DNA from 2 places in the Ruminococcoides intestinale genome. Region 1 is predicted to be linked to the other one. Evidence: predicted binding sites of a transcription regulator. Region 1 holds the regulator's gene; the other holds the start of a gene.
The links. Region 1 encodes HrcA, which represses chaperone genes, less so after heat shock. Its sites were predicted from a motif close to TGTTAGCACTCNNNNNNNNNGAGTGCTAACA; they were not measured.
Positions count from the first base shown of each region.

Region 1 (7,603 bases):
CGGGCATAATAGTTTTTTAAATATTGCAAACTATCTGCACGAACTAAAATAAACACGAACCTGACAATTACAAAGTCACGCTCGGGCATAATAGTTTTTAATATTGCAAACTATCTACACGAACTAAAATAAACATAAACTAAAAAATTGAATTATCATCTGCACTATGATACAATATATATAGTAAAGTGAGGTGCTTGTATGCTTGAGAACAAACTCGGATTGACTTCTTCTGCGGAGCTTGCTCGTGAAGAGGAGCGAATCAGTAAGAAAAAGGCGGCAATGCTTTTTGAAAATCACATTCTTGACAACCTTGAAAGCGGAAAGTTTTCAACATTACAGACAATCCACAAGTACCTTTTTGATGAAATCTACGATTTTGCGGGAAAGTTGAGAACCGTAAACATTGCAAAGGGCAATTTCAGATTTGCACCTTTGATGTACATTGAATCAGCTTTGAAAAATATTGATGAAATGCCGCAGAGCAATTTTGATGAGATTATAGAAAAGTATGTCGAAATGAACATTGCGCACCCATTCAGAGAGGGCAACGGTCGCAGTGCACGAATCTGGCTTGGCCATATGTTGAAAACGGAAATCGGCAAGGTTATCGACTGGAGCAAGGTTGACAAGGAAGATTATCTGCTTGCAATGGAGCGCAGTCCCATACGGGATATCGAGATAAAATATGTTCTGAAAAACGCATTGACCGATGAAATTGACAGCCGTGAGATGTACATGAAAGGCATTGACCACAGCTATTATTATGAGGGCTACACAGCGTTTAAAGCGGACGAACTTTAGTAAAATTGAAAGTTGAAAATTTAAAATGGAAAATTATGGTCGGGTAGCAAGTTTGCAAAATGCAAAACATTGTTGCCCGACTTTTTTAGTTTATATGGGAGTAAATGTTTGATTGTAGCGGCGAACGAGGTTCGCCACTACAGAATAACGGTAACTTTGTTTTATTTATATAATTTGATTTAACATAAATATTGTGCCGTTAGTGGCGGGCGTCCAATGAACGCCCCTACAGAATTGTGCAAACAGTTACAATGCCACGCTCGGGCATAATTGGTTTTTAAACATTGCAAACTATCTACACGAACGAAAAAATATGAACATAAAAATAATGGACAGCAGAAATAAAATCTGCTGTCCGATTTGTTTTTTATACATATATAGTTATTTTCTTTTTCTTATAAACCAATATATCAAACCAAGCGCAACGAGGAAACCGCCGAGGATGCAACGGAAGATGATATTAAGCGTACCCTCAAACATTGGGTAGCCTGCAAAGGTTCGCAGTCCGTACCATACGGTCATGAAGATAAAAAACACAGCCATTAAAACTGCAAGCAAGCCCTGATGTTCGTGGCGATATTTGATTCCTACGATAATCATTAATATTGCAAGAGCCGCCCAAAGCCATACATACATATTCTGAAGAAATTCGCCCATAAAATTCACCCTTAAACATTACTGATAAGTAGATTATAGAGTATCCTCGGCACAATGTCAAACCGTGTTATGTGAAGATTTTCTGAAAACGAAAAATTTTTTCAAAAACGCTTGACTTTTACTGACTTTGGTATTATATTATGAGTATAGCAATTAGCACTCACCTATTGAGAGTGCTAAAACAGCAAAAACCGACACGAAATGAGGTGAACGGTATGGAGCTGGCTGAAAGAAAAAAGAAAATATTATCGGCAGTAATCGAAAGCTATATCAACACAGGCGAGCCGATTGGTTCAAAAGCGTTGATTAACGAAACGGGACTTGAGGTTTCATCGGCAACGGTGCGAAATGACCTTGCAGACCTTACAAATAAAGGCTACTTGGTTCAGCCGCACACCTCGGCAGGACGAATTCCAACGCTGCAGGGCTACAGATACTACATCGACAATTTGATGAAAATTACCCCCGTAACCCAAGGCGGACGGGAATATGTTGAATCCGAGCTTTACAAAAGCGCAGATTCCCCCGAGAGTATTCTCAAAGAGGCAAGCGGTGTTATTTCAAGGCTGACAGGCTGCACGGCGGTAACAACAACACCTTCGGGTGAGGAAAGCAGAATCCACAGAATAAGATTTGTTCAGACGGGTTCGCACACGGCAATGGCTGTTGTGATTGCCTCAAACGGAATCATAAAAACAAAGCTGTTTCGTTGCGATTTCCTTTTGAATCCCGAACTTTTGACCGTGTTTGACAAGGCATTTAACGAAATCTTTTCGGGAATGAAGCTTTCATCGGTCAACCGACCGTTCATACAGACAGCGGCGGCAAGGCTCGGTGAACTTTCGATGTTTACCCCGGGAGTGCTTGTGGCAATTATGGAGGCTTGTGAAACGGCAAAGGAAGTCAGCGTTTATCTCAGCGGTGTGACAAAGCCGTTGTTTATGTCCGATGTCAATTTTCTTAACGCACGAAATGTTATGGAGTTTTTGAACAACAGACACGACCTTGCGGAAATGCTTGAAAATCTTCCGCTTGACACCTCCGTCAGCATAGGCGGCGAAAACAGCAGAACAGAGCTTGCAGGGAGTGCGGTAATCTCCACACGATACCGACTTGACGGCAATCCGTCAGGTGTGCTTGCGGTGATAGCACCCGTGAGAACGGACTACGCAAGAGCAATTTCAATTCTTGAATGTGTGTCCGAAAGCGTTAGCACTCTTATTGATGAGCTGATAGAAATATGATAAATAAAAATCCTTGAAGGAGGATAAAGATGACTAAGAAAAAATCCGAGAAAACCGAAGAGAAAAAGGTTTCCGAAGAAACAGTCGCAGAAGAAACCGAGACTGAAAATACCGAAGAGCCTGCAAAGAATGAAAATGCGGATAAAATCAAGGCTCTTGAAGATGAGCTTTCGGCACAGAAGGATAAGTATATGCGACTTGCCGCCGAGTACGACAATTACCGTAAAAGAACGGCAAACGAAAAGCTTTCAATCTATGACGATGCAACTTCAAAGGCTTGTATCGAGCTTCTTCCCGTTGCAGACAGCGTAACGCTTGCTCTTGCTAATCTGAAAGACGCCGATCCCGATATCATCAAGGGTATTGAGCTTATTTCAAATCAGCTTGCAGAGAGCTTTGAAAAGCTAAAGATTGAGTCCTACGGCAAAGCAGGCGATGCATTCGATCCGAACTTGCACAATGCGGTTTCAAAGATTGAGGACGAAAACCTCGGTGCCGACACAATCGCAGCCGTTTATCAGACGGGTTACAAAATCGGTGACAAAATTATCCGTCACGCAATGGTACAGGTTGCCAACTGTGACTGATTTCATATATAAATATTCAGCAGAAAACACACAAACAAAAACAATTAAAAATTCAATTGGAGGAATTTATCATGGCTAAGACAATAGGTATAGATTTAGGTACAACAAACTCATGCGTAGCAGTTATCGAAGGCGGCGAGCCTGTAGTTATCGCTAACGCAGAAGGCGCAAGAACAACTCCGTCTGTTGTTGCTTTTTCAAAAGACGGTGAAAGAATGGTCGGTCAGGTTGCCAAGCGTCAGGCTATCACAAACCCTGACAGAACAGTTGCATCAATCAAGAGAGAAATGGGTACTGCTCACAAGGTAACAATTGACGGCAAGAGCTACACTCCGCAGGAGATTTCAGCAATGATTCTTCAGAAGCTTAAGTCAGATGCAGAGGCTTACCTCGGTGAAACAGTTACACAGGCAGTTATCACAGTTCCTGCATACTTCACAGACGCACAGCGTCAGGCTACAAAGGATGCCGGTAAGATTGCAGGTCTTGATGTTAAGAGAATCATCAACGAGCCTACAGCAGCCGCTCTTTCATACGGTGTAGATAAAGAAAAAGACCAGAAGGTTATGGTATATGACCTCGGCGGTGGTACATTCGATGTATCTATCATCGAAATGGGCGACGGTGTTCAGGAAGTTCTTGCAACAGCAGGTAACAACCGTCTCGGCGGTGATGACTTCGATAAGAGAATCATCGACTGGATGGTTGCATCATTCAAGACAGAAACAGGCATTGACCTTTCACAGGATAAGGTTGCAATGCAGAGATTAAAAGAGGCTGCCGAGAAGTCAAAGATTGAACTTTCAGGTGTTACAACTTCTAACATCAACCTCCCGTTTATCACAGCAGACCAGACAGGTCCTAAGCACCTTGACCTTACTCTTACAAGAGCAAAGTTTGACGAACTCACATCAGACCTCGTAGAAGCTACAATGGGTCCTGTAAGATCGGCTCTTCAGGATTCAGGTCTTCAGATCGGTCAGATTGACAAGGTTCTTATGGTTGGCGGTTCTTCCAGAATCCCTGCTGTTCAGGACGCTGTTAAGAAGCTCATCGGCAAAGAGCCGTTCAAGGGCATCAACCCTGATGAATGTGTTGCTATCGGCGCAGCTATTCAGGCAGGCGTACTCGGCGGTGAAGTTGAAGGACTTCTCCTCCTCGATGTAACTCCGCTTTCACTCGGTGTTGAAACAATGGGCGGTGTTATGACAAAGATTATCGACAGAAACACAACAATCCCAACAAAGAAGAGCCAGATTTTCTCAACTGCCGCTGATAATCAGACACAGGTTGAAATCAATGTTCTTCAGGGTGAGCGTGAATTTGCCCGTGACAACAAGCAGCTCGGTCTTTTCGCTCTCACAGGCATTGCTCCTGCAATGCGTGGTATTCCGCAGATTGAAGTAACATTTGATATTGATGCCAACGGTATCGTTAATGTATCTGCAAAAGACCTCGGTACAGGCAAAGAGCAGAAGATTACAATCAGTAACTCAACTTCAATGAGCAAGGAAGATATCGACAAGGCTGTTAAGGAAGCTGAACAGTTTGCCGCAGAGGACAAAAAGCGCCGTGAGGCAGTTGACGCTAAGAACGAGGCTGAAAACATTGTTTATCAGGCAGAAAAGCTCGTCAGCGAAAGCGGTGACAAGATTCCTGAGGATGACAAGAACGCAATCAACACAAAGGTTGCAGCTCTTAAAGAGGCTGTCTCAAAGGACGATGCCGCACTCATCGGCACAGCTAAGGAAGACCTCCAGAAGACTCTTAACGATGCTGCCGCTAAGCTTTATCAGCAGGCTGCTCCGCAGGGCGGTGCTCCCGATATGAACGGTGCTCAGCCAAACGGCGGTAATCCTACAGGCAACAACGGCGGAGATCCTAATGTATATGACGCTGATTTCACCGATGTTGACGATAACAAGTAATTTATGTTAGAATAACATATAGTCAAAGGAGCTGTTATATGGCGGCTCCTTTTGGCTGTATAAGACGATAACCGGCTTGCAATATTGCGTGATTTCGGTATTTTGACAAAGGTGAGAGTAATATGGCAGACAAAAGAGACTACTACGAGGTGCTTGGCGTTCAAAAGGGCGCAAGCGACGATGAAATAAAAAAGGCATACAGAGCCTGTGCCAAAAAATATCACCCGGATTTGCATCCCGGCGATAAAGAATGCGAGGAAAAATTCAAGGAAGTAAACGAGGCTTATGAGGTTCTTTCCGATTCCGATAAAAAGGCTCGTTACGACCAGTTCGGTCATGCGGGTGTTGATCCCAACTACGGTGCAGGTGCAGGCGGAGCAGGAAGTCCGTTCGGTCAGGGTATTGATATTGACGATATCTTCTCCAGCTTTTTCGGCGGATTCGGCGGCAGACGCTCCAACAATGCAAATGCTCCTATGCGTGGCAGTGATATTGAAACTACGGTTTACATTTCATTTGAAGAGGCGGCAAAGGGTTGCAAGCAGACAATCAACTATTCATGCGTAACAACCTGTGATGCCTGCCACGGAACAGGCGCTCAGCCCGGCACAAGCCCCAAGACCTGTTCGTCATGCGGCGGTTCGGGCAGGGTAACAATCAACCAGAGAACGCCTTTCGGTGTTGTCCAGACTCAGCGTACCTGTGATGCCTGTCACGGCAGAGGCAAGATTGTTGACAATCCATGCAAAAAGTGCGGCGGTTCGGGCAAACAGCGCAGAAACAAGACTGTTGATGTAACGATTCCGGCAGGTATCAAGGATCAGCAGATTCTTAATGTAAGCGGCAGAGGTAACTCAGGTACAAACGGCGGTCCTGCAGGCGACCTTCATGTTTATGTAAATGTTCGTCCGCATCCTGTTTTTGAACGCAGAGGTGACGATGTGTGGTGCGAAGTTCCGATAACCTTTACACAGGCGGCTCTCGGAGCAGATGTTGTCGTTCCTACTCTTGACGGCAAGGTTTCCTACACGGTTCGTGAGGGTACACAGCCGGGTGATGTTTTCAGACTCAAGGGCAAGGGTATTCAGCGACTCGGCGGCAGAGGCAGAGGCGACCAGTATGTAAGAGTTACCGTTGAAGTTCCGAAGAATCTTAACGGTAAGCAGAAAGAGCTTATCAAACAGCTTGACGGCGCAACAGGCGACAAGAACTACGCAAAACGCAGAAACTTCTTTGATAAAATCAAGAAGATGTTCAACGAGTAACACAGAATAAATAAGATTTGTGGGGCATTTGTCCCCACAAATTTTTTATACGGCGTGTCGCCGTTCCCAATTCGAGCAGATAATTTGTTGTGCAAAAAACATATTATGTCCGAGTGTACAATTGTGATTGTCTGAACAATTTATCCGCCACTACATTACAAACAAAAATATCGGCATAAAATGCCCGTGAATCAGAGGTTAAAATGGAATCCTGGACAGAAATAAAAATATCCGTTGACGCAAAGGATATTGACAGAGCAAGTGATATTGCAAATGTCGTAGTTCCCTACGGCATCTATATTGAAGATTACACAAACCTTGAGCAAGAGGTTGAGGACATTGCCCATATTGACCTTATTGACGAGGATTTGCTTGCAAAGGACAGAAACAAGGCTTTTGTTCACATTTATCTTGAACCCGATGTTTCGCCGTCAGAGGCGGTTGCATTCCTTTCGGAACGCTACAATGCGGAGGGTATAAAGCATTCAATTGAACTTCTTGACTGTCTTGAAGAGGATTGGAGAAACAACTGGAAGAAATATTTCAACCCGATTGAAGTCGGTGAAAAACTTCTTATCCGTCCGAGCTGGCGAGATGATTACGATGCCGGCAACCGCAAAGTTCTCAACATTGATCCGGGCCTTGCGTTCGGCACGGGCGGTCATGAAACCACAAGGCTTTGCCTTGAAATGTGCGAAAAGTACCTTAAAGAGGGCGATTCTGTTCTTGATGTGGGTTGCGGCAGCGGTATTCTCAGTATTGCAACATTGCTTTTGGGTGCAGATCGTGCCGTCGGTGTTGACATTGACGAAACTGCGGTGAGAACTGCGGCGGAAAACGCAGAAATTAACAGCGTTGCTGACCGCTTTACAGCTATCTGCGGCAGCTTTACCGACAAGGTTGAGGGCAAGTATGACATTGTTCTTGCCAATATTGTTGCCGATGCGATTATGTTTCTCTCAAAGGGCATTAAGGACTTTATGAAGGACGATGCCGTTTACATTATGAGCGGTATCATCGACACTCGTGCCGAGGAAGTTAAGGCATCCGTAAGTCAGTATTTTGACATCATCGAAGAACATCTTGACAACGGATGGGCTTGTTTTGCCGCACGGCGT
Region 1 covers NZ_JBBMFQ010000002.1:171,040-178,642, forward strand. Annotated here, with positions in the region: gene fic (protein adenylyltransferase Fic) at 202-804, shown strand; gene WMO31_RS04540 (hypothetical protein) at 1,186-1,461, opposite strand; gene hrcA (heat-inducible transcriptional repressor HrcA) at 1,602-2,705, shown strand; gene WMO31_RS04550 (nucleotide exchange factor GrpE) at 2,735-3,292, shown strand; gene dnaK (molecular chaperone DnaK) at 3,364-5,220, shown strand; gene dnaJ (molecular chaperone DnaJ) at 5,343-6,485, shown strand; gene prmA (50S ribosomal protein L11 methyltransferase) at 6,689-7,603, shown strand, end outside.

Region 2 (7,603 bases), on a different contig from region 1:
ACGGAACAATTCTTCAGAACCGCTATATCGTAGGCGCGGGAATTGATACCAACGGCGAAAGCACACGCTATATAAGCCACGACAAGCAGACAGGTGACATTGTAATCATCTGCGAATTTCTTCCTATCGGACTTTTTTCTCGTGAAGAAGGAACTGCCGAGGTCAGAATAAATTATGAAAACCGCCTTGTATATAATAAACTCAAGGACGATTTTCTTAACTATTACAGGATTCTTTCAGAACTCCGTGAGCTTTCCGCTCTTATGAATGTTCACAACATTTTTGAAGAAAATAACACAGTTTATGTTGTTGAGGAAAACGAGGATCTTATTCCTTTTGAGGAGTATGTTGAACGCAGTAACGGTCATCTTGAATGGGATATTGCCCGTCCGCTTTTTATGCCTGTAATTTCTGCGCTTGAGGCTCTTCACAAGAGAGGTGTCGGTCACTATGCTATCGCACCTAAGAATATGTATATCACAGCATCGGGTAAAATTAAGATTTCAGGCTTTGCATCGGAAAATGAGCGTAAAAGAGGCACGCCTCTCAAATCTCAGCTTTTTTCAGGCGCTGCGGCTCCCGAACAGTATGACGACAATTTTCCTCTTGACGATATTACGGATATCTACGGATTTTGTGCAACCCTTTTCTATGCCCTCACAGGTCATATGCCAAAGAGTGCGGTAGAACGCCGTAAGGACAGCCGACTTCTTATGAGTACAACAACTGTAAAGAGACTTCCTCCGCATGTTGTTTCGGCTCTTGCTAACGGTTTGCAGGTTGAGCGTGAAAACCGTATTACAGATTTTGACGAGCTTCGTTCACAGCTTTCCGTTGCTCATACAGCAAAGGCAATTCAGGACGAAATTTCAAGAACAGCAAGCATGAACCTCACAAAGTCAGAGCGTACACGCAAGACTTCAAACGGTATGTCACACGCTTCAATTATTATTATTGCGGCTGCTATCACGGTTCTTGTTCTCGGTATTGCCGGTGTGTTCTGGCTTATGCAGAATCCGCTTGCCGGAATGTTCTCAAATAATACTGATGCGAGTGTAAGCTCAACTCAAAGCACAGAGTGGACAGGTGCTACTGTTCCTAACTATATCGGAATGACATATGAAGAGGCTGTTAAGAGTGTTGACAGCAACAGCAGTATCACAATCTACAGAACTTTTAACGATGAGTACAGCGATGATTATGCAGAAGGTAAGATTATGTCACAGACTCCTGCTGCAGGTTCCAAAATTACTCAGGAAGATTCTGTAGTAGTGAGTGTTTGCGTAAGCAAGGGGTCACAGATGAGGACTCTGCCGAAGGTTGAGGGTGAAAAACTTGATACCGTTGCATCCGACATTGCCGCTCAGGGACTTCTTGCAACAGCAGAATATGAGTACAGTGACAAGGTTGCTGAGGGAAGGGTAATCCGCTACAAAGAACATGTTGAGGGGGATACTCTCGAATACGGTTCAACGGTAGTTCTTGTTGTCAGCAAGGGCAAGAAACAGACAAGTTCTCAATCATCAAACTGATAAAATTAATAACAATGTTTAAGACGGACTTTTTGCAGTCCGTCTTTTTTATTGATATAAAACAGTTATAGTTACTGATTATCTTAAATTACTCGATAAAATTGAGATTGGAAAAAATTTCAGAAAACTGTCACAAAATAAAGGTCAAAAATAGTCAAATTTCTCTTGACTTTTCTTGAAAATGGTATAAAATATAATTAGCACTCAGGGAACAAGAGTGCTAATTAATTAAAAGCAATTTAAAATTTTTACAGGAGGCTGTATTTATGACAATCAAACCATTACTCGACAGAGTCGTTTTAAAAGTTGAAGAGGCTGAAGAGAAAACAAAGAGCGGTATCATTCTTTCATCTGCTGCTCAGGAAAAGCCACAGTTCGCATCAGTTGTTGCTGTTGGCCCCGGCGGTGTTGTTGACGGCAAGGAAGTAAAGATGTATGTCAGCGTAGGCGATAAGGTAATCGCAAGTAAATATGCAGGCACACAGGTAAAGATTGACGGCGAAGAATACACAATCGTAAACCAGTCGGATATACTCGCAACTCTTGAATAATTAACTAAATATACGGAGGTAATTTACAATGGCTAAACAAATCGCATACGGCGAAGATGCAAGAAAAGCTTTAATGAAAGGTATCGACCAGCTCGCTGATACCGTTAAAATCACACTCGGACCTAAAGGCAGAAATGTTGTTCTTGATAAGAAGTTCGGTGCTCCGCTCATCACAAATGACGGTGTAACAATTGCAAAGGAAATTGAACTTGAAGATCCTTTTGAAAATATGGGCGCTCAGCTTGTAAAGGAAGTTTCTATCAAGACTAACGATATCGCAGGCGACGGTACAACAACTGCCACACTTCTTGCTCAGGCTCTCATCAGAGAGGGTATGAAGAATGTAACTGCAGGCGCTAACCCAATGGTACTTAAAAAGGGTATTGCAGACGCTGTAAATGTTGCAGTTGAGGCTGTAAAGAAGAACAGCAAGCAGGTATCCGGTACAGACGATATCGCAAGAGTTGCAACAGTTTCATCACAGGATGAATTCATCGGCAAGCTTATTGCCGAGGCTATGGAAAAGGTTACAACAGACGGTGTTATCACAGTTGAGGAATCAAAGACAGCCGAAACATACAGCGAGGTTGTTGAGGGTATGATGTTTGACAGAGGTTACATCGCTCCTTATATGGTAACAGATACAGATAAGATGGTTGCAGAGCTTGACAATCCGCTTATTCTTATCACAGATAAGAAGATTTCTACTACACAGGAAATTCTCCCACTTCTTGAGCAGATTGTTCAGATGGGTAAGAAGCTCCTTATCATTGCCGAAGATGTTGAAGGCGAGGCTCTTACAACTCTCGTACTTAACAAACTCAGAGGTACATTCACTTGTGTTGCCGTAAAGGCTCCGGGCTTTGGTGACAGAAGAAAAGAAATGCTTCAGGATATCGCAACACTCACAGGCGGTACAGTAATCACATCTGACCTTGGTTTTGAACTCAAGGATACAACAGTTGATCAGCTCGGTACTGCCCGTCAGGTTAAGATTGAAAAGGAAAACACAATAATCGTTGACGGCTCAGGTGACAAGGAAGCTATCAAGGGCAGAGTTGCTCAGATCAGACAGCAGATTGAAACAACAACATCTGACTTTGACCGTGAAAAACTTCAGGAGCGTCTTGCAAAGCTCGCAGGCGGCGTAGCAGTTATCAAGGTTGGTGCCGCAACAGAAGTTGAAATGAAAGAAAAGAAGCTCCGTATTGAGGATGCTCTTGCCGCTACAAAGGCTGCTGTTGAAGAGGGTATCGTAGCAGGCGGCGGTATCGCTTGCATGAACGCTATTCCGGCTGTTGCAGAGTTCGTTGACACTCTCGAGGGTGACGCTAAGACAGGTGCTAAGATTGTTCTTAAAGCACTTGAAGAACCGCTCCGTCAGATTGTTGCTAACGCAGGTCTTGAGGGCAGCGTAATCTGCGATAATGTTAAGAAGGCTAACAAGGTTGGCTATGGCTTCAACGCTCTTACAGAGGAATACACAGATATGGTTTCGGCAGGTATCGTTGACCCAACAAAGGTTACTCGTTCAGCTCTCCAGAACGCAAGCTCTGTTGCAGCAATGGTTCTTACAACAGAATCACTTGTTACAGACATCAAAGAGCCTGCTGCTCCGGCAGCTCCAGCAGCACCTGATATGGGCGGAATGTACTAATCCCGTAAGCTGTAATATTATAGATAATTTTTACCGCAGACTCAAAAGGTCTGCGGTAATTTTATGCTCAAATCCTTTTTCTTGCTTTTTGTCGAAAGGTATATTATAATTTAAGTATGTACGAAAAAATTTCACACGGAAAACAGGTGATTTTATGAAGATAAAAGAAGATTTTGTTCTGCGAAAGGTTGCAGATTCGTATGTTGTAGTTCCCGTAAATAAGCTGACGCTTGATTTTAACGGAATTATCAACCTCAATGAAACGGGTGCATTCCTTTTTGAAAAGCTCCAAAACGATTGCGAAAAGGCTGATTTGCTCAAAGCAATGCTTGATGAGTATGAAGTGAGCGAAGAAAAGGCGAGTGCCGATATTGATACATTTATTCAAAAGCTAAGAGAGGCTGATGTTCTTGAATAAAGAAGTAGGTCTTGATGATGTAATGCAGATTATAGCCGAAAAGCTTGAGGCCGGAGGATCGGTTACTTTCAATCCGAAGGGAACAAGTATGCTCCCAATGCTCCGAGACGGTGACGATACGGTTGTTTTATCAAAACCGAAGGGCAGACTTCATCTTTTTGACTTGCCTTTATACAGACGAAAAGACGGCTCGTATGTATTGCACCGTGTCGTCAATTTCGGAAGTGACGGCAGTTATACTATGTGCGGTGACAATCAGTTTGCCGTTGAAAAAGGTATTACCGATGATGATGTAATCGGAGTGGTAACAGCCTTTTACAGAAAGGGCAAGCCCTACACGGTTGACTCAATGAAGTACAGAGCATACCTTGAATTTATGTTCTATTCAAAACCGCTAAGAAAGGTTATTGCTTCAACTGTGTCAAGAAGTAAAAATGCATTCTCAAAGCTTAAAACGAAAAAAGGGAAAAAATGAGGAAACATCTTAACGATAACGAAAAAATTGAATTTAAGTATCTGCTTGAGCTTGTTTCATCGTCTGTAAACGGAACAGTACCTCCGATTCCTTACGAGGGAATAAAATGGCAGTCGATAAAAATGCTTGCAAACTATTGCAGTGTTGAATCGCTTGTTGCCAATGCGGTTTTGTCGCTCGACAAAAAGTATGTTTCGCCCGAAGTATATGAAAAATTCAAACAGAATTTGTCGGTTGAAATGCTGATTGACGGAAATCTCTCATATGAAACCGAGAAAATTCTCAAGGCTTTTGATGAAAACAAAATCAAGAATATTCCCTTAAAGGGCTATTTTATGAAAAAGGAATATCCTCGTTCCGACTTTCGTTCCGTGTCCGATGTAGATATCCTTTTTGACAGAAAACAGGCTGATTCGGTCAAAAAAGTATTTTCCGAACTCGGATACACTTTTCTGAATGAAGATGACAACCAGTATCATTTTGAAAAAAAACCGATGATGAACATTGAAATGCATGCAACTCTTGTCCATGAAAACGAGGAATCTTATCCGTTGCTTGTTAATCAGCTTGACCGTTCAACAAAGCGTGACGGCTACAGCTATTCATATGAAATGAACCATGAGGACTTTTATATCTATATGCTTGTTCATAACTCGAATCATTTCAGAATCGGCGGAATGGGAGCAAGAATGGTGCTTGACAGCTATGTTTTCTTGAAAAATCATCAATCTGAGCTTGATTATGACTATCTTAATGTGATGCTTGAAAAAATCGGTATTGCAAAGTATGAAAAGCGTGTTCGTGAGATTGCGTTCAACTGGTTTGCAAAGCCACAGGCTGAACTTAAATTTGATGATATCGAAGAATATATTCTGCTCAGCGGTACACTCGGCAGGGTAGATGTCGGCACGATGATAAATTCTCACAAGACAATTACCGAGAATAACAAATCAAAGTTCTCATATCTTGTGTCCTCTATATTTCCACCAAAATCCGAAATGCAGTATAAGTATCCATATGTAAAAAGAACACCGTTCCTTTTACCGATTTCATGGTGTCATATGTGGGGAAAAAGGCTTTTTGTAGACAGAAATATCAATTTTAAATCGGGTATCAAAAACCGTATGTCATACACGGATGAAGATGTAAATTTGTACAAGTCCCTTTTGGATGAAATGGGTTTTGACGGTATTGGAATAAATAATTTCGGAAATTGAATATGCAAATCAACCTCCCGACAGTTTTTGCTGTCGGGATTTTTGTATAATAAAGGTAAATTTGAAAATAATATTTTAAGATATTATTTTTGAGGTGATACCTAAATGGTCAGAATTATTACCGATTCAGCCGCCGATTTTGAACATTCAGAAAGTGAAAAATTCGGAATTTCTACAGTTCCGTTAGCTGTGTATATTGACGGAAAAGAATATAAGGATGATTTTTTACATTCAAAGGAACGCTTTTACAGGCTTGCAAAGCTGTCGAAAACTTTGCCGAAAACCTCTCAACCCTCGCCGTATGTCTACGAATGTGCTTTGAAAAAGGCGAGAGATAACGGCGAATCGGTTGTGGTGATAACTGTTTCTTCGGCATTGAGCGGTTCATATCAGAGTGCAGTTCTTGCAAGAGATTTGCTCGGATATGAGGGGTGTTATGTGATAGACAGCAAATCTGCTTCGGCAGGTCAGAAGCTTCTTGTAAACGAGGCACTTCGCCTGCGTGACAACGGGTTTACAGCAAAAGAAATTGCCGAACATCTTCTGAGGTTCAGAAGCAGAATTATGGTATATGCCTGTATTGACGATATGAAGTACCTTTATGGGGGTGGCAGACATACAAATGCCGCCGCATTACTCGGCTCAACAGGAAGAATAAAACCCGTAATCAGCATTACGGGTTCGGGCAGTGTAGCCTTTGAGGCGAAAACAATCGGAATGCGCCACGGTATGAATCATATGCTGATGTCGCTGAAAAAGCTTGGCATAGATCAAAATTATCCGCTGTATATAATGCACACAAACGCAAAAAATCAGGCATTGTATTTATCAAAGCTCATAATATCAAAAGGAATTCCTTTTGTTGAGGGCAGTATTGTCAGCGTGGGTTCTGTTGTCGGCAGTCATATAGGAGAGGGCAGTACGGGTATTGCATTTGTCAAAAAAGAGCAAAGGAAAAGCGGACATGATTAACTGTCCGCTTCAATCATTTTATCAGGCTTTTTCGCTTTCTTTACTGTCGGGAATTTCTTTCAGTTTTCCGACAAATTCTTTGATTTTTGTATATTTGCCGTTAAGAATACACTCGAATGCAAAAGACGCAGTAGGAATCATAAGAATTATGTAAGTCAGCACATACTGCGACTTGCCTTCAAATAAGAGGTGATATCCGAACGCTCCCAGAATAACAAGAGGGAGAAGTACGGTTTCAATATTTGTCTTTCTGTTAATGAACAAGAAGTAAATTCCTGCCGCGAACGCAATGAAAAGAATCTGCATATAGAAGTTGAAGTACAGTTCAAAGAACTGTCCGATACTGCCGTCATACATTCCGTTGCCGATCCAATTAAGCTCGTTTGTATGAGACTTGACCTTGCTAACCCATATGCTTTCGTATGTCGGCTCATTCCATTGGCTGATAATTTTCTTCGAGAAGAAGTCAATCATATAGTTTGTGTTTTTACCGAAGTAATTCATTCTTGATTTTATATTGGTCCAAGCCTGTGCATTTGCGGCTTTTGCGTCAAGACCTGCGTTTTTATAATCGTTGAGGGCAATTCCGTTGTACCAACCGGGAGCCATATATGAATCGTTAATGCCCATATCAAGGTACATAGCCTGTGAAACACCGCTTGAAAGCTTCACTCCCGAACGGTTCTCATAGCTCATGATAACAAGGTTGCTTGTTCCGACAACAGCAATGCAAATTGCAAGTGCAAACGCAATGCTCTGCCACTTCTTAGCCTTAATTGTG
Region 2 covers NZ_JBBMFQ010000001.1:540,177-547,779, forward strand. Annotated here, with positions in the region: gene WMO31_RS02610 (PASTA domain-containing protein) at 1-1,532, shown strand, start outside; gene WMO31_RS02615 (co-chaperone GroES) at 1,799-2,083, shown strand; gene groL (chaperonin GroEL) at 2,112-3,740, shown strand; gene WMO31_RS02625 (PqqD family protein) at 3,895-4,158, shown strand; gene WMO31_RS02630 (S24/S26 family peptidase) at 4,145-4,633, shown strand; gene WMO31_RS02635 (nucleotidyltransferase domain-containing protein) at 4,630-5,850, shown strand; gene WMO31_RS02640 (DegV family protein) at 5,956-6,822, shown strand; gene WMO31_RS02645 (glycosyltransferase family 39 protein) at 6,844-7,603, opposite strand, start outside.
Region 2: a site for HrcA is predicted at 1,728-1,758, ahead of WMO31_RS02615 (co-chaperone GroES). Genes of this name have one in related genera too.